3 regions of the Pseudoalteromonas sp. Z9A5 genome follow, and region 1 is predicted to be linked to each of the others. Evidence: predicted binding sites of a transcription regulator. Region 1 holds the regulator's gene; each other region holds the start of a gene.
The links. The regulator sigma-54, encoded in region 1, starts transcription at its own class of promoters, with help from an activator protein. The targets are predictions, from matches to a motif close to GTTGGCACGNNNNTNGNNT.
Positions count from the first base shown of each region.

Region 2: the regulator sigma-54 is predicted to act here: its motif matches at 4,241-4,259, upstream of fliS (flagellar export chaperone FliS).
Region 3: the regulator sigma-54 is predicted to act here: its motif matches at 5,139-5,157, upstream of GQR56_RS00380 (LiaF domain-containing protein).

Region 1 covers NZ_WTLC01000009.1:17,447-24,977, forward strand. The annotation lists gene mgtE (magnesium transporter) at 1-371, opposite strand, end outside; gene GQR56_RS06510 (HPr family phosphocarrier protein) at 460-732, opposite strand; gene rapZ (RNase adapter RapZ) at 771-1,619, opposite strand; gene ptsN (PTS IIA-like nitrogen regulatory protein PtsN) at 1,639-2,091, opposite strand; gene hpf (ribosome hibernation promoting factor) at 2,096-2,383, opposite strand; gene GQR56_RS06530 (RNA polymerase factor sigma-54) at 2,411-3,910, opposite strand; gene lptB (LPS export ABC transporter ATP-binding protein) at 3,980-4,705, opposite strand; gene lptA (lipopolysaccharide transport periplasmic protein LptA) at 4,702-5,247, opposite strand; gene lptC (LPS export ABC transporter periplasmic protein LptC) at 5,237-5,791, opposite strand; gene kdsC (3-deoxy-manno-octulosonate-8-phosphatase KdsC) at 5,788-6,339, opposite strand; gene GQR56_RS06555 (KpsF/GutQ family sugar-phosphate isomerase) at 6,340-7,311, opposite strand; gene GQR56_RS06560 (calcium/sodium antiporter) at 7,315-7,531, opposite strand, start outside.
Region 2 covers NZ_WTLC01000002.1:23,576-31,106, reverse strand. The annotation lists gene GQR56_RS01670 (sigma-54 dependent transcriptional regulator) at 1-222, opposite strand, end outside; gene GQR56_RS01665 (ATP-binding protein) at 219-1,331, opposite strand; gene GQR56_RS01660 (DNA-3-methyladenine glycosylase I) at 1,463-2,050, shown strand; gene GQR56_RS01655 (sigma-54-dependent Fis family transcriptional regulator) at 2,495-3,931, opposite strand; gene fliS (flagellar export chaperone FliS) at 4,375-4,776, shown strand; gene GQR56_RS01645 (hypothetical protein) at 4,843-5,100, shown strand; gene fliD (flagellar filament capping protein FliD) at 5,247-6,647, opposite strand; gene GQR56_RS01635 (flagellar protein FlaG) at 6,709-7,134, opposite strand; gene GQR56_RS01630 (flagellin) at 7,290-7,531, opposite strand, start outside.
Region 3 covers NZ_WTLC01000001.1:81,719-89,249, reverse strand. The annotation lists gene GQR56_RS00415 (CreA family protein) at 1-246, opposite strand, end outside; gene GQR56_RS00410 (5-carboxymethyl-2-hydroxymuconate Delta-isomerase) at 487-816, shown strand; tRNA gene GQR56_RS00405 (tRNA-Ile) at 1,284-1,360, opposite strand; gene GQR56_RS00400 (hypothetical protein) at 1,605-2,102, opposite strand; gene GQR56_RS00395 (L-lactate permease) at 2,335-3,954, shown strand; gene GQR56_RS00390 (YqaE/Pmp3 family membrane protein) at 4,078-4,236, opposite strand; gene GQR56_RS00385 (BON domain-containing protein) at 4,307-4,876, opposite strand; gene GQR56_RS00380 (LiaF domain-containing protein) at 5,196-5,858, shown strand; gene GQR56_RS00375 (VOC family protein) at 5,951-6,367, opposite strand; gene suhB (inositol-1-monophosphatase) at 6,643-7,446, shown strand; gene GQR56_RS00365 (transporter substrate-binding domain-containing protein) at 7,491-7,531, opposite strand, start outside.

The sequences.
Region 1 (7,531 bases):
TCTTGAATATCCATAGCGCTAACAACGTCTTTGTAGACGGTATCCGGCAGGCTACGTAATACTTCTCCTAGGTCATCGTGCCCCATATCTTCAGTGGCTGCAGCAATGTGCTTAGGTTCCATTTGAGCAATAATGCCCAAACGTACATCTTCAGAAAGCTCTTCAAGTACATCGCCCTGTACATCTGGGTCGACCAATTGCCAAAGCAGTCGGCGGATTTTATGCGGCGACGACTCTAATAATAATGCAGTATCACAAGGAGCGGTTTTAGCTAACATGCGCCTAACTTGAACAAATTGACCACTGTTAAGCGACTTTGTCACTTGTTTTAATTGTTGTAGTGGGTAGTCTTGTTCAAAAGCTTCGGGCATTGGCGTCCTTAATTAATTTTAATATTACTTTGGTAGGGGAGGTTACTAACTTTTTTGGTTTATCTAATTTTTGATTCTTTATTGCTGACTATTCTTGTTCGTTAAATCGTTGCGCTATTAACTGACCAACAGCGTGCAAAGCTTGCTCTGCATCGGGTCCTTTACATACCACTTTAACTTCTTTTCCTTGGCTACTCTCTAGTAGCATTAAGCCTAAAACACTATCACCGGCAGCTTCTTTGCCATCTTGAAATATAGTAATTGAAGCGTCGAATTGTACGGCTAATTGTGCAAGCACCGTTGCAGCTCTAGCGTGTAAGCCTAATTTGTTTTTTATTAAAAACGTGTCTTCTAAACGCATAAGTTACTCTACCTAAGCTGAACAGGTGATTATTTAAATTATTTATTTTCTTGTTCACGATGACGAATTTTTACATTTGGGTGAGTCATCGAAAAGCTTTCACCAATCGTTTGTGCTAAATACACTGAACGATGCTGCCCACCGGTACAACCAATAGCAATGGTTAAGTAGCTACGATTATTTCGTTCTAAATGAGGTAACCACGTTTGCACAAAGGTTTGAATTTGCCATGTAAACTTTTGCACAATACTATGATTAGCTAGGTAGTCTTTAACGGGCTGATCTAATCCTGTTAAAGGTTTTAATTCGGGCTCCCAATGTGGGTTTGGTAAAAAACGTGCATCAAAAACATAATCTGCTTCTTTAGGTATTCCGTATTTAAAGCCAAATGATTCAAAAGTAACAATAAGCTGTTTGTCTTTTTTACCAAGTATTTTTTCTCTGATAGATTCAGCGAGTTGGTGAACACTTAACTCGCTGGTATCAATCATAAAATCAGCTCTGGTTGTTAGCACATCAAGTAATTCTTTTTCTTTTTTTATAGCTAAATCAAGTGGCAATGAGTCGACAGAAAGAGGGTGTAGTCGTCGCGTTTCAGAAAAACGTTTTATTAATACTTGATCTTCGCTGTCTAAATAAAACAGCGTTGGTTTAGCAAAACCAGGTAAATACTCAAAAATATCATTGAACTGTTCTTGTTCTTTTGGCAAGTTTCGAACATCAATACTCACTGCTATTTTGTCGTAGTTGTCAGAGACACTTCGCACTAAAGAAGGCAGCAGGTTTAGTGGAATATTATCTACGCAATAATAACCTAAGTCTTCAACTACGCGTAAAGCTACCGATTTTCCAGAACCTGATCGGCCACTTATGATAATTAATTCCATTTAACACCTTTTTTATTAATTATGATTGATCAACAATAACTTGGTATAGCTCTGTATCTGATTTTGCACAGCGTAACTGCTTACAAAATTCTTTGTCGTTTAGTTTATCAGCAATGGTTGCTAGAGTCTTTAAGTGCTGTTGGTTATCACCATCTGGTACGATGAGTGCAACAAAAATATCTACAGGGCGGTTATCTATCGCATCAAAGTTAATAGGTGTTTCGCTAACAAGTACTAAAGCTAAAGGTTCTTCTACGCCACTCATTCGTCCGTGAGGTATTGCAATACCTTTACCAATGCCTGTACTACCTAGTTTTTCTCTGCTTAGTAAAGCGCTAAGAATATCTTGTTGAGATAAGTAAGGAAGCTTGTTGTGAGCAAGTTCGCTAATAAACTCTAAAATTCTTTTTTTACTATTAAAAAGGACCGCAGCTTTGCTGCAGTCCTGACATATAAGTGAACTTAGTTTCATAATATTAGTGTCGAGCAAGCTTCTCTTTGTGTTTGATAACTTGTCGATCGAGCTTGTCAATCAACGAGTCAATGGCGGCATACATATCTTGATGTTCAGTAGAGGCAAATAATTCCGCACCACTGACATGAATTGTTGCTTCTGCTTTTTGGTTTAATTTTTCTACATCGAGAATGACATGAACATTATTAATATGATCAGAGTGTCTTTCTAGCTTCGCAAATTTAGTGTTTACATAGTCTTTTAGTGAATCGGTTACTTCTACGTGACGACCAGTTAAGTTTAGTTGCATAAGCGTTACCCTCTTTGTTTTTGCGTCTTAAATCAGACTTTTTCGCTGATTTGACGGTGGAATAGCCAGAGATTCGCGGTACTTTGCGATCGTGCGTCTAGCTACTTTAATTCCTTGCTCAGCCAATATATCCGCTATCTTGCTATCACTCAATGGTTTTGCTGAGTTTTCTGCTGCGATTAATTTTCTAATCAGAGCGCGTATTGCCGTAGATGAACATTCGCCACCATTTTCGGTGCTTACATGGCTTGAGAAAAAGTATTTTAACTCAAAGATTCCACGTGGCGTGTGCATATACTTTTGGGTTGTTACGCGAGAAATAGTCGACTCGTGCATTTCTACCATTTCAGCAACATCATTTAAAACCATTGGTTTCATGGCTTCTGGACCGTGTTCAAAAAAGCCTTGTTGTTGCTTAACAATACAATTTGTTACTTTTAACAATGTGTCGTTTCTGCTTTCTAGGCTTTTAATAAACCATTTTGCTTCTTGTAAGTGTGAGCGAATAAATTGGCTATCACCACTCGATTTAACGGTACGAGACATTGCAGCATATTGGCTGTTTACTCTTATTTTAGGCATGCTATCTGGGTTTAATTCTACAACCCAGCGACCTTTAATTTTTTTAACCGACACATCAGGAATAACATACTCAGACTCTTCTCTAACAATCGTATCAGCGGGTTTAGGGCTGAGAGTATGTATTAGTGTCATTACTTCTTTAAGCTCTTCTTCTTTGAGCTTAGTTTTTTTCATTAATGTACGATAGTCACGAGCAGCTAATAAATCAATATGCTCGGTTAAGATCATTTTTGTTTCATTAATGTAAGGTGTTTCTTTATCAAACTGGTTAAGCTGAATACACAAACATTCTTGTAAACTACGTGCAGCAATACCGACCGGATCAAACAGTTGGATACGCTTTAAAACGGCTTCAATTTCGTCAAGTTCGACTTCGTTATCATCTTCGTTTTCTTGATTGAAGCTCTCTAAAATTTCTTCACAGCTAAGTGTTAAAATACCAGAATCATCTACGGCTTCAACAATAGCGATTGCAATAGCTTCATCAGTAGGGCTAAAAGGCGTTAATTGTAACTGCCACATTAGGTACTCATGAAGTGTTTCGGTTGAAGCACCTTGGTATATTGACTCGTCCTCAGGCATTGGTCCTGATGACGATGCAGGCGCAGCACTCATGTACTCATCCCAGCTAACATCCATAGCCATGTCGTCACTTACTGTATCTTTAGCAAGTGCTTCACCACTATCTTGTTCGTATTCGCTAGGAGCATCATCTGCAGATGCGCTAACAGTAACGTCATCGTTATCAGCTTTTTGCTCATTTTTGCCAGCAGAATCTTCTGCGTAGTCGTTTTCTTCAACTTCTAGCAGCGGGTTGCTATCAAGAGCTTCTTGTATTTCTTGCTGGAGATCCAATGTACTGAGTTGCAACAAACGAATTGCTTGTTGCAGCTGTGGTGTCATTGTAAGTTGCTGGCCCATGCGCAGCTGTAATGATTGCCTCATTTATCTCTAACAATCCTTTTATGTTGTTATAATTAATACTAGCAGATGCTCAAAGACATGGCGTTAATGTTACAGCCTAAATTGCTCGCCTAAGTAAACATCGCGTACTGTTTTATCGTTTAATACGTGTTCAGGAGTGCCAGATGCAATTAGCTCCCCATGAGAAACAATGTAGGCTTTTTCACAAACATCAAGGGTTTCTCTTACGTTATGATCGGTAATTAATACACCAATCCCACGGTTTTTAAGATGTTCTATTATTTTCTTAATATCTAATACTGAAATTGGGTCTACACCAGCAAAAGGTTCATCTAGCAATATAAACTTAGGATCGGCGGCAAGTGCACGTGCTATTTCTACACGACGACGTTCACCACCGGATAAAGCCATACCTTGGCTATCACGAATATGCTGAATGCTAAATTCATCCAATAGATTATTTAATGTGTCTTCTCGGGCTTGTTTATTTAGCGATTTACGCGTTTCTAAAATAGCCATTAAATTTTGGTAAACAGTCAGTTTTCTAAATATTGACGATTCTTGTGGTAAATACCCTATGCCTAATCTAGCACGACTATGCATAGGTAAAAGAGTAATATCGTTATCGTCGATAGATATTTTACCTTTGTCGCTAGGTACAAGTCCTACAATCATATAAAACGTTGTAGTTTTACCTGCACCATTAGGTCCAAGTAAACCAACAATACTGCCAGCCTTAACCTCAAGACCTACATTTTTAACAACTTCACGACCTTTATAGCTTTTTGCTAACAGCTCTGCTTTTAATGTGCTCATGGTTGACCTTTATCGCTTTTTTTACTTTTTGTAGCTTCAATAGGCACTAAAATAGTATGAACGCGATCGGTAGAGTTTTCGTCTTTTTCAGCACTAATAAGCTGTTGCTGCATATCGTAAGTAATGCTTTTTGCGTTAATTTTTTGTCCAGCTTGCGATACTTGTGCATCGCCAACAAGTGTTAAAAAACGCTTAGCTACATCGTAACGAACTTCGTTCGCACTTGCGCTCATTATTGTGCCGTCATCTTGCTTTTCTTCAAAGTACGCAGGGCTGCCAGTGGCAATTAATAACTGTTTATTATCACCTAATTCGTCACGCTTATGCACTTCGAGGCGGTCAGCCGTAATGCGACGGTTACCATGAATAATTTCAACATTTTTTTCAAAAATACCTACATTAGCTTTTAGTTGGCCTTCTTGTTTGTCGGCACTAATTGATATTTGATTAGCGGCAGGTTGTGTACTTTGTTCTGCTGCATTACTATTAAAGGCTAGTATAAGTGTAGGAATAATAAGTGATTTTAATATTTTATTGGTCATAGTATATGGTTCGCGTATGGTTAATGAGTTTTATCACTTCAGTTTTTAAATCGGCTTCGAGGCCTTTACCGGTGATTTTTAAGTTAGGTCCAGTCACAATGACAGGCTGTTCGGAGCGCATCGTCAGTTGCTTTATATCTACTTGAATATTATCGGCATTGATCTTATCAATCATTGCGTTGTCAGTTAGATTTTTAGCGACTACGTTGCCCTCTAAAATTAACTGTTTACCTTCATACAACGTTGCTTCATCCGCATTGATGCGCCATGTTTGCTTTTCGTTATATAAAGTGAAAATAGGTTTTTCAAAAAAGGTAAAGCCTAACTGTTGATACAGCTCCATTTTTGCAGCTGTTACTTTATGGCTAATTTTACCATTCTCATCATACGCCGTTTGCTTTAATTCTATGGCGATATAATCAGGTTTAGCTACAACTTCTTGCTCTACCTGCGTTGCAATATTTGTTTGTGTAAAATAAGGGTACCAAAGCCAAACCATACAGCTGATGAATAAAACGCTTAGTATTATGCGCGCTGCATTCATGAACTTGTACCTTGAGTAGTTAATGGCTTATCGTTTTCAAGCATTAGTAAATCGGTTAGTTCTCTTACAGCACCAAAACCGCCTGGCATTTGTGTAGTGTAGTGCGATAAACGCTTAATTAGTGGATGCGCATCGTTAACAGCTACTGCAAAACCGACTAATTCCATTACTGGCATATCAGGACCATCGTCACCTATATAGGCAATTTGTTCATCGCTTAAGTTGAGCTTATTTTTTAGCTCTTGGTAGGCAATAAGTTTGTTTTCTTGACCTTGATAAATATGTTGAACGGTTAAGCTGCTCATACGTTGTTGCACTATATGCGAATGACGCCCTGTAATAACAGCAACTTCAAACCCGCTATTAATAAGTGCTTTTATACCAAACCCATCTTTTGTATTAAACGCTTTTAGCTCTTCGCCTTGGTTTCCAAGGTAAATACGCCCATCAGAAAATACACCATCAATATCGCATATAAGCAGTTTTACTTTTTTAGCGCGCGCTTTTGCGTCATCGCTCAGCGGTTGATAGAGTTCTTCAAATTGCATTTATAATACTCCTGCTTTTAATAAATCTTGCATATTCAGTGCGCCAATAGGCTGGTTTAACTCATTTACAACGATTAAACCATTAATGCGTTTGTGTTCCATTATATTAAGCGCTTCGGCTGCAAGCATACCTTGAGTTGCCGTAGTGCATGATTTGGTCATTACAACATCTATAGGTGTTGAATGGATATCTATGCGTTGCTCTAAAATACGACGTAGGTCGCCATCAGTAAATAATCCGGCCAATTGCTGGTTTTCGTCAACAATAGTCGTCATGCCTAAGCCTTTTGCAGACATTTCAATAAGTGCATCTTTTACGGTTTGTGAAATACTAATAATAGGCGTGTTTGTACCGCTGTGCATAACATCTTTTAAAGTAAGCAATAAACGTTTGCCTAAACTTCCACCAGGGTGAGAAAGAGCAAAATCATCGGCAGTAAATCCACGAGCTTCTAAAAGCGCGACAGCCATAGCATCTCCCATGGCGAGTGTTGCCGTTGTACTTGCTGTTGGCGCTAACCCTAAAGGGCAAGCTTCTTTTTCTACTTTAATGCATACATGTACGTTAGCAAGTATTGCCATTGTAGATTCTGTATTACCCGACATGGCTATTATTTTTGCACCAAGGCGTTTTAAAACCGGAATAATATTTAATACTTCGCTGGTCTCCCCTGAGTTGGAGATAAGTATTACTACGTCACTTGAAGTGATCATCCCTAAATCGCCGTGACTTGCTTCACCTGGATGTACAAAAAAAGCAGGGCTACCTGTGCTAGCAAGAGTTGCTGCTATTTTAGTGCCTATATGACCAGACTTCCCCATGCCAATAACTATAATACGTCCTTTGCAATCAAACATTAACTGGCATGCTTGATTGAAGTTTTCATCTACATATTGAGTAATATCACTAAGTGCTTGACGTTCTATATCAAGAACGCGCAGACCTTGTTTTATAAAATTCAGTTTTGTCATGATTTACCCTACTTGACTAAAAATGTACCCTTGGTAGCTCAAAAATGCGACTAGCAATAAACCACCTTCTACTCTATTGATACGTTGAGAACCTCTAAAGTTCAATGACATAACAATAAGGGCGATGGTTGCGCCAATCATGATGAGTATATCGCGACTAGCTACCGATGGGTCGATCATTGATGGATTAATAATACCAGCAAGCGGTAACACGGCTAAA
Region 2 (7,531 bases), on a different contig from region 1:
ATCGGGATGGTTTAATTTAATACTACGCAGTAAGTCTAAACCACTCATTACGCCCATTTGTACGTCACTTACTACAAGCGAAAAAGACTCTTTTTTAAGTAAAATCATTGCTTGCTCGGCACTATTTGCTGCAACACACTCTATGCCCGACATTTCAAGTGTATCGATTAATGCTTCACGCAAGCCTGCATCATCTTCTACAACTAAAATAGTGTTACTCATAACGATTCCTCTAATTTAGTTGTCGTACGAATTGGTAGTAATAAGCTAAAACAGGCACCACCATGTGTATTATTAGTCACATCAACACTGCCTTGATGAGCGTTAGCAACGGAACTAACAACAGCTAAGCCCAGTCCAGTGCCTTGGCTTTTAGTCGTAAAAAAGGGTTCAAATATTTTATCTGCTTGGCATAAATCAACACCAGGTCCATTATCGCTTACACTAATTCGAACAAAGTCTTGATCTTGCATATCGGTCGATGCGCTCAAATGCACTTTTGCCCCCGTACCAATCACTTGAATACTGTTATGAATGAGGTTTTGAATAGCACTGGCAATCGCGGTCTTATTACCCACAATTTGTATGTCTGGCTCTGGCAAACTTACGTCTAACTCACTTTCGTTAAGCAAAACCATAGCATCTGCGCCAGCTTTAACTTCAGTCAATAATTGCTGCATAGAAACCTGCTCAACCACCTGCTGAGTGCCACTTTTGGCAAATAAAAGCATGTCGTTTACTTGAGTTTCTAAATCTTTTAAACGCGACATTAGTTTAGTTTGAAAATTAACGCGAGATGCTTCTGGTAAACGCTTAGAGCCTAGGTTAGCGGCATAAAGCATTGCAGCAGATAGTGGCGTGCGTACTTGATGCGCTAAAGAGGCAACCATTTTACCCAACGCACTTAGTCGCTGCATATGCGCAACCCGTTTTTGTAAACGACGAGTTTCTGTTAAATCGGTCATTAAAATAAGCTGCCCGGGCTCTGGTGCCAAAGCCGTAATATCAAGCTTAATTAAACGCCCATCTTTTAAAGACACTTCGTGACCATCATCTTGATGTGGCCGAAACGAGCGCTGAATAACGTTAAACCACCTTTCACCTTCAAGCGGTTCACCCAGCATATCCATCGCTATTTGATTCGCTTTAGCAATCATGCCTTTGCCATCGAGTACAACTACGCCCGCAGGCATAGTGTCAACCAAATGTGATAACCAACTTGCTTGCTTACGCAGATCACTTAACTCACCTATGTACTCCTCTTGAAGTAAACATGGGTTATAATGATTTGCAGAAATAAATTGTGGTTTTAACACGCTAGCAAGGGTCATAATCAAATCTCGAACTTATGTAGATACATGACCAAATGCACAATTCATACCAAAATTTATTTATATATTTATCATTTAGTTACAGACAATTTAAAGTGACATAAAAATGACGCACACATAAAGGAACACAAATGAGTGAGCAAATAAAATGCCGTTGCCCATGGCTCGATACAACCAAACCCGACTACGTTATTTATCATGATGAAGAATGGGGTGTGCCACTTTATAACGATACAAAACTGTTTGAATTTATAACACTTGAATCAGCTCAAGCCGGCTTAAGTTGGTACACTATTTTAAAAAAACGAGATGGATATAAAAAAGCATTTGCTAATTTTGATGTACAAAAAGTTGCTAAATTTACACCCGATGATATTGAGCAATTAATGCTTAATGAAGGTATTGTTCGAAATCGTTTAAAAATTGCAGCAACGGTTAATAATGCTAAGTGCTTTATTAAAATACAAAAGGAATTTGGTAGCTTTAGTAAATACCAATGGCAATTTGTCGGCGGCAAACCGCTCGTAAGTAATTTAAATAATATTGAAGACACTCCTGCTATTACAGAGGTATCAATTGCGTTTGCTAAAGATTTAAAAAAGCGAGGATTTAAGTTTTTAGGCCCAACAACGGTATATGCGCATATGCAGGCATGCGGTATGGTTAACGATCACAGTAATGATTGCTTTAGAAAAGCTGAAATTATCGAAACTTATTAATTGCTCTTATTTTTTGTCTTTATTAAATAGTATTTAACTACAAGTAATTAAAAGCTTCGCTTTTTACGCGAGCAAGCTCAGCGTCTACAGCCAAGGTGTAGACTTGTGTTTAACTTGTATACGCGAAGCTTACGTGGCGGCTGGAAATCATAAAGTGAATTGTTTAAAAAGAGGTTAAAAGACGCTGCGCTCTAGAGAAGCAACTCATAAACTGGCTATTAGTTCTCAATTACTCTTATTTTTTGCCTTTATGAAATAGTATTTTATTTTAAGTAATTAAAAGCTTCGCTTTTTACGCGAGCAAGCTCGGCGTCTACCGGTAAAATTTGACGTCGTGGTTAAATTTACTTGTAGACGCAAAGCTTGCTTGCGTTACGGGCAAAGCCCGTAAATTAACTACTCACAAATGGACAATAATAAAAACATTTCATCCTTTATGAATTGCTAATCTCGTGAAAGATTATATTTTTTCATTTTTTCGACCAACGTGGTTCTACGTACACCTAATATTTCGGCTGCGCGAGCCACTACGTAATCATAACGTTCTAACGCTTGCGTTATTAAACTAATTTCAAGCTCAGCTAGGTAATCTTTAAGCTCAATACCATCATTTGGTAGTAACCCACTGCCAGTTTGATTAAATTCAGCCTCAGGCTCATCGTCGTAATCACTAAAACCGGTGCTAAATATGTCGTTAAAGGCATCTTTTTCCATTAACTCTTCGGGGTATTCAGGCTCGTATGCCTCAACCTCAATATAACGATATTTATTTGGTAAATCAGGAATATCGACCACTTTCTCAGGAAACATAATAACCATACGCTCCACTAAATTAGCAAGTTCACGAATATTCCCCGGCCACGCATGCTCTTTTAAGCTCTCAACTGCGCGTTCAGTAAATTTAGCTGTAGAACCTGTTTGGTCGTTAACACGGCGCATTAGCTCTTTTAATAACAGCGGAATGTCATCAGCGCGTTCGCTAAGTGATGGGTTTTCAATAGGAAATACATTTAAACGATAGTATAAATCCTCCCTAAAACTGCCCTCTTCAATCATGGTTTCGAGGTTACGATGCGTTGCAGCAATAACACGTACATCAGCCTGAATAGCTTTAGTACCGCCAACACGTTCATAGCTGCGCTCTTGCAATACTCGCAGCAACTTAACTTGCATTTGCAGTGGCATATCACCTATTTCATCTAAAAACAGTGTGCCGCCTTGAGCAAGTTCAAATCGCCCTTTTCGAGCAGATATTGCCCCTGTAAACGCGCCTTTTTCGTGGCCAAATAATTCACTTTCTAAAAGCTCTGCCGGAATAGCACCACAGTTAACAGGCACAAACGGTCCATTAATTCTTTTTGAAAGTAAATGAACATTACGCGCAACCACTTCTTTACCAGTACCCGATTCACCTAAAATTAAAACATTGGCATCGGTTTTTGCTACCTGCTCAATTAAAAAGCGAACATCTTTTACGGCATCTGTTTCGCCAACAAGTCCGTCAAAGGTTTTATGGGGTTTAGAATGTTTATGCTCGTTAGGAAGCATTCGTTGATACTGCTGGCAGTCGTGGAGTAACTGTGTTGTTACATCATGATTAAACGGCTCACAAATAAGCCCTACAACATTAGCAATGCTTAGTAGTGGTTTAAGCGTTTCACCTATTAACAAAAATGGTAATGTAGGATGGCACTTAATTAAACTTTCGTGATCAAGCGACTGCAATGCACCTAAAATTACAATGCATTCTTTCTGCTGGTACTTTTTACACTCTTGTTCAAAGTTTGTTTCGTTTAATAGTTGTACTGCTTCACCAATAAAAGTGAGTGATGCATTTAAACCTATTGCACGATTGTTATTATTATCTAAAATCAAGATCATAGTTAGCGAGCCGTACTTTCACTAATTTATTTAATTAAACTAAATTGTAAGCCAGTTCAGCATGGATGCAAGCGATAGCGGCAGTTTTTTGACATAAACGCCAAAAAACAGACGGACTAGTTAAAACAATAGTACTTAAGAATTAATCATTAAGTACTAATTATTTAACTAACACTAAAACCACTTTGTTTTAATAAATTTTCGAGATTTTTGTAAAGCTGACATTATTAGTAAATAAAGTCTAATATTAGCTTAAGTACAAAGCGATTGTGCCGATAAATAACTAAGTAAACAAATAAGTCATAAATGCTTGGCACTAATATTGCTACATTATTGAATAAGCTTTTATACAGATTTTTTGTACTGTTTTTTTATATAAGTTTTTATAAAGTTTTTATATTAGTTTTCACATAATTTTTATCGTTCAAATCTAGGATTTTCTCATGGCTCATGCTTCATTAAAAAAATACAGTCAAGTTCGTGCAAGTAGTATTGCCGAAATGACACCTTACGAACAAATAAACCTTATTTTCAGTAATATTATTGGTCGCTTAGCCGCAACTAAAGGGTTTATTGAACGTAAAGAAATTGCAAAAAAAGGTGAGAATATTTCAGCCTGCGTTTTATTACTTGGTGCATTACAAGACGCTCTAAATTTAAAAGTAGAACAAGACCCTAGTATTTCTAACAATTTATTGGCACTTTACGACTACTGCCAACGACGCTTAACGCAAGCGAACCTAAATAACGATATTGAAGCGATTATGGAAGTATCGAGTATTGTTAAAGAAATAAAAGAAGGCTGGGATAGCATTCCTGTTGATCAACGTGTGCCCGCGGTTTAAATTTTAATGATGAATGAAAACAGTGCTTCAAAGCAATTAACGACAAATCAAGCGGAGCATATACAAATGTTGCTCAACAAAATTGAATTGTTAGTAAACGATAATAATGCTGACGAAGCTCAACCTTTTTTAAATACTTTAAATTCAGATTTAAAAAAGTGGTGTGAAAGTAATAACAGCCCTAACACAGAACAATTGCAATCAATTCAACTACGAATAAATACTATTTTAGTAAAAGCTAATAATGCAAAAAACGAGTCATCTAAAGCTATTATTAAACATAAAAAGTATGGTAAGGCCATTAAAGCTTATAAAAATACCTAGTAAACAGACCTAATAAACGACCTTTATTCTAACTAAATTTACTATCTATAGCTTACTATTTGAATCAAAGAATAATACACAAAAAAACCGCTAAGCTTAAACTTAGCGGTTTTTTTATTAACTCTGTAATACATTTAAATCAACTCTTAATTTGATTGCCTAACTACGCCTGGCATATTCTCTAATTGAGCTTGAACATAACTACTGGTGTTATTAAGGCTCGCTACTAATAAATCCATCGCATTATATTGAGCATATAGTCGAGATGATAGCGACTCCATTTTACTGGCAAGGTCCAAGCGATCATCATCTAAATCGTCTAGCTGATTTGTTTTACTGTCTATTCGGTTTTGAATAATACCATCGGAATCTGTATAAAAGCTCATTAGCTCATCAAACGACTGTGCAAAGCCATCATCGTCATCACCTACAAAAAACTGTTGCACTAAATTTACATTAGCGTCTATTTGCTCATCTAGTGTTTCTGTATTTAGGGTTAAAACACCGTAGCGGTCTGTTTCAACACCTAATTGCGAAAGCGATAACGAATTACCATCGCCTAAATCAACTGATTCAGTTATTTCACTACGAAGCTTTGACATAACACCACGAAGTAGTGAGTCACCAGCCATAACACCAGCACCACCTTCACCAGAAGCGCCTAATGTATTACTAAGCTCAAGTAACTCGTTATAACTTGTAATAAAGCTGTTTAACCCAGATTGAATATTGTTATTATTTTCGGTAACCGATATATCGCTTATTTCATCATCAACATCATGCGGTTTTTTAGCTGTGATTGTAATACCGTCAATCACTCCGGCAAACTCATTAGATGAACTACTTACAGTTAGCGAACCATCAATGGTAATTGATGCATCAATTGCTGCAATTATTTCACTCGCATTTTGCACGCCAGCAGAGTCAAATGCCAAACGGGAAAGACCATTCACATCGGTGTTATTACCATCGGTATCAGCAATTTCTATTTTAATTTCATTTTCTGCACCGCTATTTTTAGCGGACATAACCAAATGCTGGCCATTACCATCAGTAATGATAGTTGCATTAATGCTGTCGTTATCGCTGCTATCGTTTATCGCATCTCGAATTTCACTAAGTGTTGCAGTATCTGATACTTCAATATCAAAGCTATTATCACCTGAGGTTAGGGTCATTGTCCCCTCGCCTACCGCTGTATCAGCACCGAATGCTTGCGATAATATTTTATGCTCCGTGGCTAAGTTGTTAACTTTTACATCATAACCACCTGGTTGAGCATCTTCGTCTGCACTTATAGATATAAAATCATCATTACCTGATGTACTGCGTTGCTGGTATTTATCGCTATCACCCAATGCTTCCATTGAGGTTTGTACTTTTTCGAGCGCTGACTTAAGTGCGCCAACGGCAGAAATATCTGTAGTTAACTTACTTTCAGTAGTATTTAAACGAGATTCAGCCGGTGCTTGTTCAGCATTAACTAGTGCATCAACAATGTCTGCTACCGCTAACCCAGAACCTAACCCATTAAATGTAATAGACATACTTCACCTCTTTAAATACTCAAAAATAAACTAACTTAGTATTAGTAATTAGAACCGCTCACTAAACTGTTTGATCAATCAAAATACCTGCCGATTCAGATAATTTAGACACTAAACTTAACACTTCCTCAGAAGGGTATTGCTTAATTACTTCGCCGCTGTTTTTATCTAGCACTTTAATGACATCGCGGCCTGAATCTTCATCAACTTTAAATTGCAAGCTTCGGTTCATTTCGCCCATAAAGTCCTGCAATTGTTGCGCCATTTGTTCTAGCTGTTCGCGCTCTAGCGGCTGAGCTTTTTCATCTTGATTGTTATTGTTGTATTGATTTTGCTGTAACTTTTGTTGATTTTGTGCATCCAGCTGCTTTACATCATCTACCGCTCGCTCAGTTAAAGAGCGAGCGGCTTGCCCTACTTGCTTATCATCACCAGCAGTAGGAGTCGGTAATGTTGTAATTTCTGCGTTTGAAGTAATTGTATTCATAACAGATTCCTATTTGTACTTAATTAAACCAACAATAGCTTAGTTTATATTCTTAAACCACAAAAGGAGGTAGCTAAAGCCACCTCCTTTTTTTAAATACTAATACTGACTTTATGTATTAGTTAGCTAACCATTAAGCTATAACTTTTAACTTATTAACCTAATAAGCTAAGTGCTGTTTGTGGTAACTGGTTCGCTTGCGATAAGATTGACGTACCCGCTTGTTGCAAGATTTGGTTCTTCGTCATTTGTGCAGTTTCAGTTGCAAAGTCTGTATCTTGAATACGGCTACGTGAAGCAGATACATTTTCAGAAATATTAGCCAAGTTACTAATTGTGTGGTCAAAACGGTTTTGAACAGCACCTAAGTCAGCTCTTTGCGAGTCGATATCTGCTA
Region 3 (7,531 bases), on a different contig from region 1:
AATTGGCCCAGTTTGTCGACACGCAATAGACATATCAGATGGATCTGAAAAATCTAAATCAGCCTCAATGTGGCTAATGTGGCAAGTAACGCCTTTGATGATTGGATCTTGCTGCGAATTAACAACTACATCTTTGGTAGTAAACAATCCTAAACTTACCGATGCTACATCATCAGAGCAAGCACTTAACGTAATAACGGCACTTGCAAGCACAGCCAAACGTTTAAATTTTTGTGGTAATTTCATACTCATCCTTAATAGCTTATTAAAAAGTGAAATGTTGAGCCCATTATTTAAGTTAATACAATTTAGTACCTGTTAATAAGTTTGGGTTCACATGTATGTACTTATATTAACATCAAAAATAAATACGGCTAAATTACTTTAGAGTAAAGGTTTTCAGCCGTTCAGGGGTTAGCGAGCATCAGTGTATTTGGTATAATAAGGCTCGCACCGCAAGTAATAACTTATAATAGGAAAGCCGAAATGCCGCATATTATTATTGAACACTCAGAAGATCTTCCTGTATTACCACAGGTACTCGTAGAGAAAATTCATACCACCGCGTTCCAAAGCAACTTATTTGATTTAGAAACCATAAAAACACGCGCTATTGTTTATCAGCAGTATCAACTTGGTGCAGGAAAATCAGGATTTATACATATTGCGGTACATATTTTAGAGGGAAGATCGATTGAAGAAAAACAAATGCTGAGTGAAAGCTTACTCGATTGTTTAAAAACTTATTGCCGAGATTCAGACAGCTTAAGCGTTAATATTTACGACATTAAGCATGAGATATATCGTAAAAACTAATTAACTCTTTTAGTCCTTAAGCAAAAAACTGACTCTAATTACTAAAAAATCCCAGAGGGGTTTTTTAGTAATATTTGATAAAATAGAAGCTTTCAAAGAGGTGCGATTAAAGATATAAATGGTTTTATGTTTGCCCATTATTAAATTTTTCTCGCTTTAATTTTATAAAGCAATATTCGTAAGTATTTTTAGTGACAAGTTCATTACCAGCTAGAATTTAATTTCAAATAAGCTCTTCAAAATTGTCATATGCAAACCTACCTTTCCTGTAGTTACACTCTTTTCATCAATACCAATTAGTTTTAAAGATAAAGATAAAATGATATGTCGCAGAAAAATGTAATCAAAATCTGATATTGAACTAATTTAGTTAAATTTAAAAAGCATGCTATCTATTTTAAATTAATAGTAATTGTTAAATCTAGATAAAGTATTTGGTTGATATTTACTTGGGAAGTTTGTAAAAGTGGTGGCCCCTCCCAGACTCGAACTGGGGACCTAACGATTATGAGTCGTGTGCTCTAACCAACTGAGCTAAGGGGCCAACTTTTATATAACTGTAAAACAGTTAATTTTTGAAGCGTTCAATCACAGAGCGACTAAAGCGGACTGCAGTATAAAAACTTTTTAGGTGCTTGTCACTACCAAAAACCTTTATTTTAACAATCAATAAGCTAACTGCTTAAATAGTAATCTTTTTAGCGGGTATATGTATTAAATATAGATATTTTTTACTTTAATGATTATTCAAAAAGTCCTAACTTAAATAAAAGTTAGTGTTCTGGTGGTTACTTTTTAAGTAAAGCAAACATATATGTGTAAGCGTACAGGGCTGTAAAAAAAATACTTGGGGCTACAGTAAGTGCCAAATTAGGTGTTTGGTTTATAACATTAACCGTAATAACCAAGATTGACTGCACAAAAATTGGAATGATTGGGGCAAATAAAGTTCCTGCCACCCTCTTATTGTTTAAATACGAAGCAGATAAATTAATCGCGTTATTAAAACTTTGTCGTATGGCTATATTTTGAGGTGTTTTAGAATGGAACATACAAATAATAGGGCTTACAAAAGCTAAAGATACATAACTCGTTTTATACTTATTTACGACTTTCTCTAAAATAAAAGTAAAAAACAGGGTCACAAAACCACTGTATGAGCCTTGTACCAGAGCAGCTTGTAGCGTAACTGACTGAGCAATATCATCTGCGCTATTTGCCCAATAAGCCCAACCAAAATAAAAAACAAATGACACGATGCCAGATAATATAAGACGACTATTCAATTAAACCTCTTAGAGCATTTTTATACGCGATGACTAAATAAAAGATAGGCGTTCATTGTAGTCAAAAATAAACGTTTAAGTCGAAATTTTATTATTTTAAGTAAAACGCTACATTACATTCATAAAAAATAAGATCCATATCATAGTTATTACTAAATCTTGATACTTACATACTGAATAAGAGTATATTTTAAACAAAGTATAATTAATTCTACTATAAGAGTTTTTAAGTATGATGTGGTATCAAGATACTAATCCGTTAAATGGGCTATGGTTATCCGCTTTGATTGCCGTACTCCCTATCCTTGTCTTTTTATTATGCCTAGTGGCTTTCAAAATGAAGGGCATAACAGCAGGTATTATTGCACTTATTTTACAGGTAATTATCGCTATGTGGCCTTTTGGTATGCCTGTGGCAAGTATTGCTGGTGCTGGGTTTTTAGGCGTGCTTACTGCAATTTGGCCTATTGCTTACATAATAGTGTTGGCAGTGCTACTTTATCGTTTGACCGTAGCAAGTGGCCGTTTTGATACCGTGCGAAACAGTATTGCAGGTATTTCTGCTGATCAGCGTATACAAGTACTTCTTGTTAGCTTTGGTTTTGGTGCATTTCTTGAAGGAGCTGCGGGGTTTGGCGTTCCAATTGCAATCTGTGCTGCGTTATTGGTGCAACTCGGGTTTAAGCCCGTTAAAGCAGCAATGCTTTCTTTAGTGGCAAATGTTGCTGCCGGCGCATACGGCGCAATAGGTATTCCTGTTATCGTTGCTGCAAAAGTTGGGGGCGTTAACCTAGCTGATTTATCATTCGATTTGGTATTAGTACTTCAACTCGTTTCTTTTGCAACCCCTTTCATTTTGGTGATGATTCTTGATGGATGGCGTGGATTTCGTGAAACCCTGCCAATAACCTTAGCCGTGAGCGTTACATATAATGTATCACAAGCTTCTCTATTAATATTTCTTGGACCTGAACTTGCCGATATTCTTCCTGGTCTCCTTGCTATGGTAATGATTGTTATTGTAGGTCGCTTTTGGAAACCTTCACACATTTATCGCGAGAATAACAGCCCAGCGCCAACTCCTGTAAAAGAGAGTTTTAAAAAAATACTCGTAGCATGGAGCCCATTTTATATTCTAACCGCAGCAATTTTTGTATGGAGCATTCCTGCTTTCAAAGCGCTTTTTTTGGAGGGAGGTGTATTGTCCTCCCTCGTTTTAAAATTTTCACTACCAGGAATTACCGGTGTTATTGTCTCAAGTGGTGCTACCCAAGCAAGTACTGCAACATGGGCTTTTACACCAATTAACGCCACTGGCACTGCTATTCTTGTTGCTATCATCATCATTTTTGTTACGACTAAGCAATTACACCTAACTGATGTACTAAAAACATTCAGTAAGACTGTCTGCGATCTTTGGCAATCAATTGTGCTTATTGCTTTGATTCTTGCGTTAGCGAATATTGCTAACCTTTCGGGAGGAACAGCCTCTATTGGTAACGCTCTGGCCGCTGTTGGGATCGCGTTTCCGCTTTTATCTCCGATTATTGGCTGGTTTGGCGTGTTTATTACCGGCTCTGTTGTTAACAACAATACTTTATTTGCCCAGCTTCAATCGATTACCGCAACTAAAATAGGTGTCGATCCAACATTATTAGTCGCTGCAAATACTGCGGGAGGAGCTGTCGCTAAAGTCATTTCGCCACAATCTATTGCAATTGCAGCAGGTGCAGTGGGGCTTACGGGTCGTGAAGGCGATATTCTTAGGGCATCAATTAAATACAGCTTGGGTATGCTTGCATTTTTGTGTGTGTGGGTAATGCTTTTATCGCTTGTTACTCACTCATTATAAATATTGTATTTAAGTAGTAATACTAAAGGTTAAAAATATAGTGTTCTATGTGAGTCAATTAATTAAAGTACAGCTAGGTAAAGCTCACTTTAATTAATTGACTACACAACAAGCCGCGTGGGATTACTTTTTCGCAATAATATAAATTGCGTGTATTAATCCTGGGAAATAACCAAGCAGTGTTAATAAAATATTTAGCCAAAAGTGTAAACCTAAACCCACTTGTAAAAATACACCCAGTGGCGGCAGTAAAACAGACAAGATGATACGAATGATATCCATAATGAAACTCCAGTAAATTAAGTATTAAAAAGCAAAAAACCCAGCGGTGCTGGGCTTTTTTAATGCGATATTATTCAGCAACAATAGTAAGTTTATCAACTACGTCTTGAACATCTTCGGCATTTTTAGCAATTTTAACTGCTAGCTGCTTTTCGGCTTCTGACTTAACAGAACCATTTAGGGTAACAACACCATTGTCGGTGTCTACGTCGATATCTGTACCACCAACTTCTGAGTCAAATAGGAAGCGAGTTGTAATAACGGTCGTGATTTTAGCGTCAGTTAAGTCGTTATCATCATCGTCGTGCATCATGCTTTTGTCAGCGTTTTTTGCGTTTGCGCTTTTAACAACTGTTAAGCTGTTTTCAACATCAGTTACGCCATCTAAGCTAAGCACGAGCTCTTCTGCGAGCTCTTTATCTAGTTCGCTATTTACTTTACCAGTAAGCACTACCTTACCATTTTTTACATCAGTGTTAATGTCAAAGTTGTTTAGATTAGTGTTCATAAGAAGCACTGTTTCTGCCTTACCATCAATCCAAGCATCTTTACTTTCGTTTTCCCAGCTGTTTGCTTGGGCACTCATAGCCGTAGTACCAAGAACTAAAGCTGCGATAATAGATTTGTTAAATGTTTTCATAATCTTTTTCCTTTTGATTAAAGACACTTTAACTAATGCGAACTTCAAGCCAACTTTAATTATAATTATATATCAACAACTTAAGTTAAAATCACTATAAACGCTATGATAGGAGTGAGTAATTATTTACAGGCTTATCGGTAAAACTTTCTTAAGTAGTGAAAATAGCTAGATAATTGCTGTTTTGGTTAATCTATCGTTAATATAACAAATACGTTTTTAACAAAATAAATGTAAGTAATTGATTAATTGCACCTTTATATTTGGTACGTGGCTTGCTTATATATAAACAACAGTAAATATAATAAGGAATGTCCTCATGTCAGTAAAAGTAGAAGATCGCCCAATAGAACAAGTACGCGAACAGGTGATTGATCAATTAATTTATAATTATAGCCATGGGGTTATTTCTGTTAGTGCATTTGAACGACGTTTAGATAATGCGATGGATGCAGCCAACAATGAAGCCCTACTAATGCTAGTTAAAGATTTAACACTTAATACTGATCAACAATATAAAGCTGAAAAGCAATCCCAGTTTTCACCAAACTATAAAGCGCAGCAAACGAGTGATGATGACTTTACGCTGCGCAGCATTTTAGGCTCTAACGAGCGCAGCGGTCAGTGGGTCGTGCCAAAAAATATATATTTGAGTAACTTTATGGGATCAGTTGTACTTGATTTTACTGATGCCATTTTTGCTCATCAAAACGTAACTATTCATGTTAACTGTATTTTTGGCAGTGATGAAATTTACGTACCTGAGCACGTAAATGTAGTCTCTAAAATGTTTTGCATTTTAAGTAGCCTTGAAAATAAGTCGGTCTCACTAAACAAGCGCCAAGGTCCAACAATTCATATTGAAGGAAAAGCGGTAATGGGATCGGTTGAAGTAAAAATAAAACGTACTATAAAAGAAAAATTTATAAGCTTTGCTAATGAGCTAAAAGCACAACTTGGTGGTGGTTCTACGCATCAATAGTTAGCGTTAAAAATTATATCTACAATATAAATCACGTATTTACTTTATTAGGCACCGCATGCTGCGGTCTTAATATGCACGACTAATATGCGTTATAAGTCGTTATTCCTCTCACTTGGAATATCACTTAAGTATTCAACAAATTCAATTTCGAAGCCCGCTGGGTCAATAAAATAAACGTTTTTTCTAAATGGGTTTTCACTTCCTTTTTTAGCTACTTTAAAATCGGCTTTTTGTAAACGCTGTACTGTAGCATCTAAATTATTTGTCACGTAGGCAAAGTGCGCAAAGCCAACTTGATGCCCTGATAAATCTCTATTTTCACCCTCCCCGTGATCGCTTATTGCAATGTATTGCGTCGCATCTCCAAAGTGTACCCAACGCCTTGGTTTACCATACCAAGTACCAGTTCCCTCGCTTCTTATAAACCAATACGGAAATGCTGCTTGGTAAAATTTAAGCATACTATTTATATCATTCGCGACTAAGTTTACGTGCTCTAAATACATAATGTTGTCCTATCAATTAAGTTAGGAACACGATAAAACCTCAAGCTAACTTTAGGTAAAGCATTATTTAAAATTAATTCGATTTGATTAATACACAAAGGAACATAATGACTTATTAATTGCTCATTATTATTTTTTTAAAATATATAAATTTTCAATATTGTATAAAAAACAAACATAAGTATTTGGGGTTTATTGTTTACTTTATGTCAAAAGTCGCTAAAATACGCCGGCTGAAATATATAAACGTTCTTTTACAACCCAAAGGTAATACCATGCATCCAATGTTAAACATTGCGGTTCGCGCTGCGCGCAACGCAGGCAAAATTTTACTTCGCGCAAGTGAAGATTTATCAAAAGTTGAAGTGCAACAAAAAGGCGCTAACGATTTAGTAACTAACATTGATAAAGAAGCCGAAGCCGTAATTCGCGACACAATTTTACAGTCTTACCCTACTCACTCAATTGTTGGTGAAGAACTAGGTGAGCATAAAGGCAAGGATGATGATTACCAATGGATTGTAGATCCTATCGATGGAACAACTAACTTCATCAAAGGTATCCCTCATTACGCGGTCTCTATCGCACTTAAAGTTAAAGGTCGTTTAGACCAAGCCGTTATTTATGATCCAATTCGTGGTGAGCTTTTCACTGCATCTCGCGGTCAAGGCACTCAACTTAATAGCAAACGTCTACGTGTAAGCAAAACTACGGTTCTTGCGGGCACTGTACTTGCAACTGGTTTCCCTTTCAAAAATAAACACCACATGGATGCATACACAGAAGCATTCAAAGCATTGTTTGCACACACAGCTGATATTCGCCGTGCAGGTTGTTCTGCATTGGATATGGCATATGTTGCTGCTGGTCGTGTTGATGGCTTTTTTGAAATTGGTTTAAAACCTTGGAATTCTGCAGCGGGCGAACTTATGGTTAAAGAAGCTGGCGGTATGGTTGTAGATTTTGCTGGTGGTAATAACTATAACCACAGCGGTAATATTATCTGTGGTTCACCAAAACTTACTCAAGCAATTATTCGTGAAATTCGTCCAGTACTAACTGAGTCGTTACTTCGCTAATAAATAGCATGACGAAAAAGGAGCTTAGGCTCCTTTTTTTGTGCTTAAAAATAAGGGTTATCTAGCTTAAGTTCTACTGTTTTAC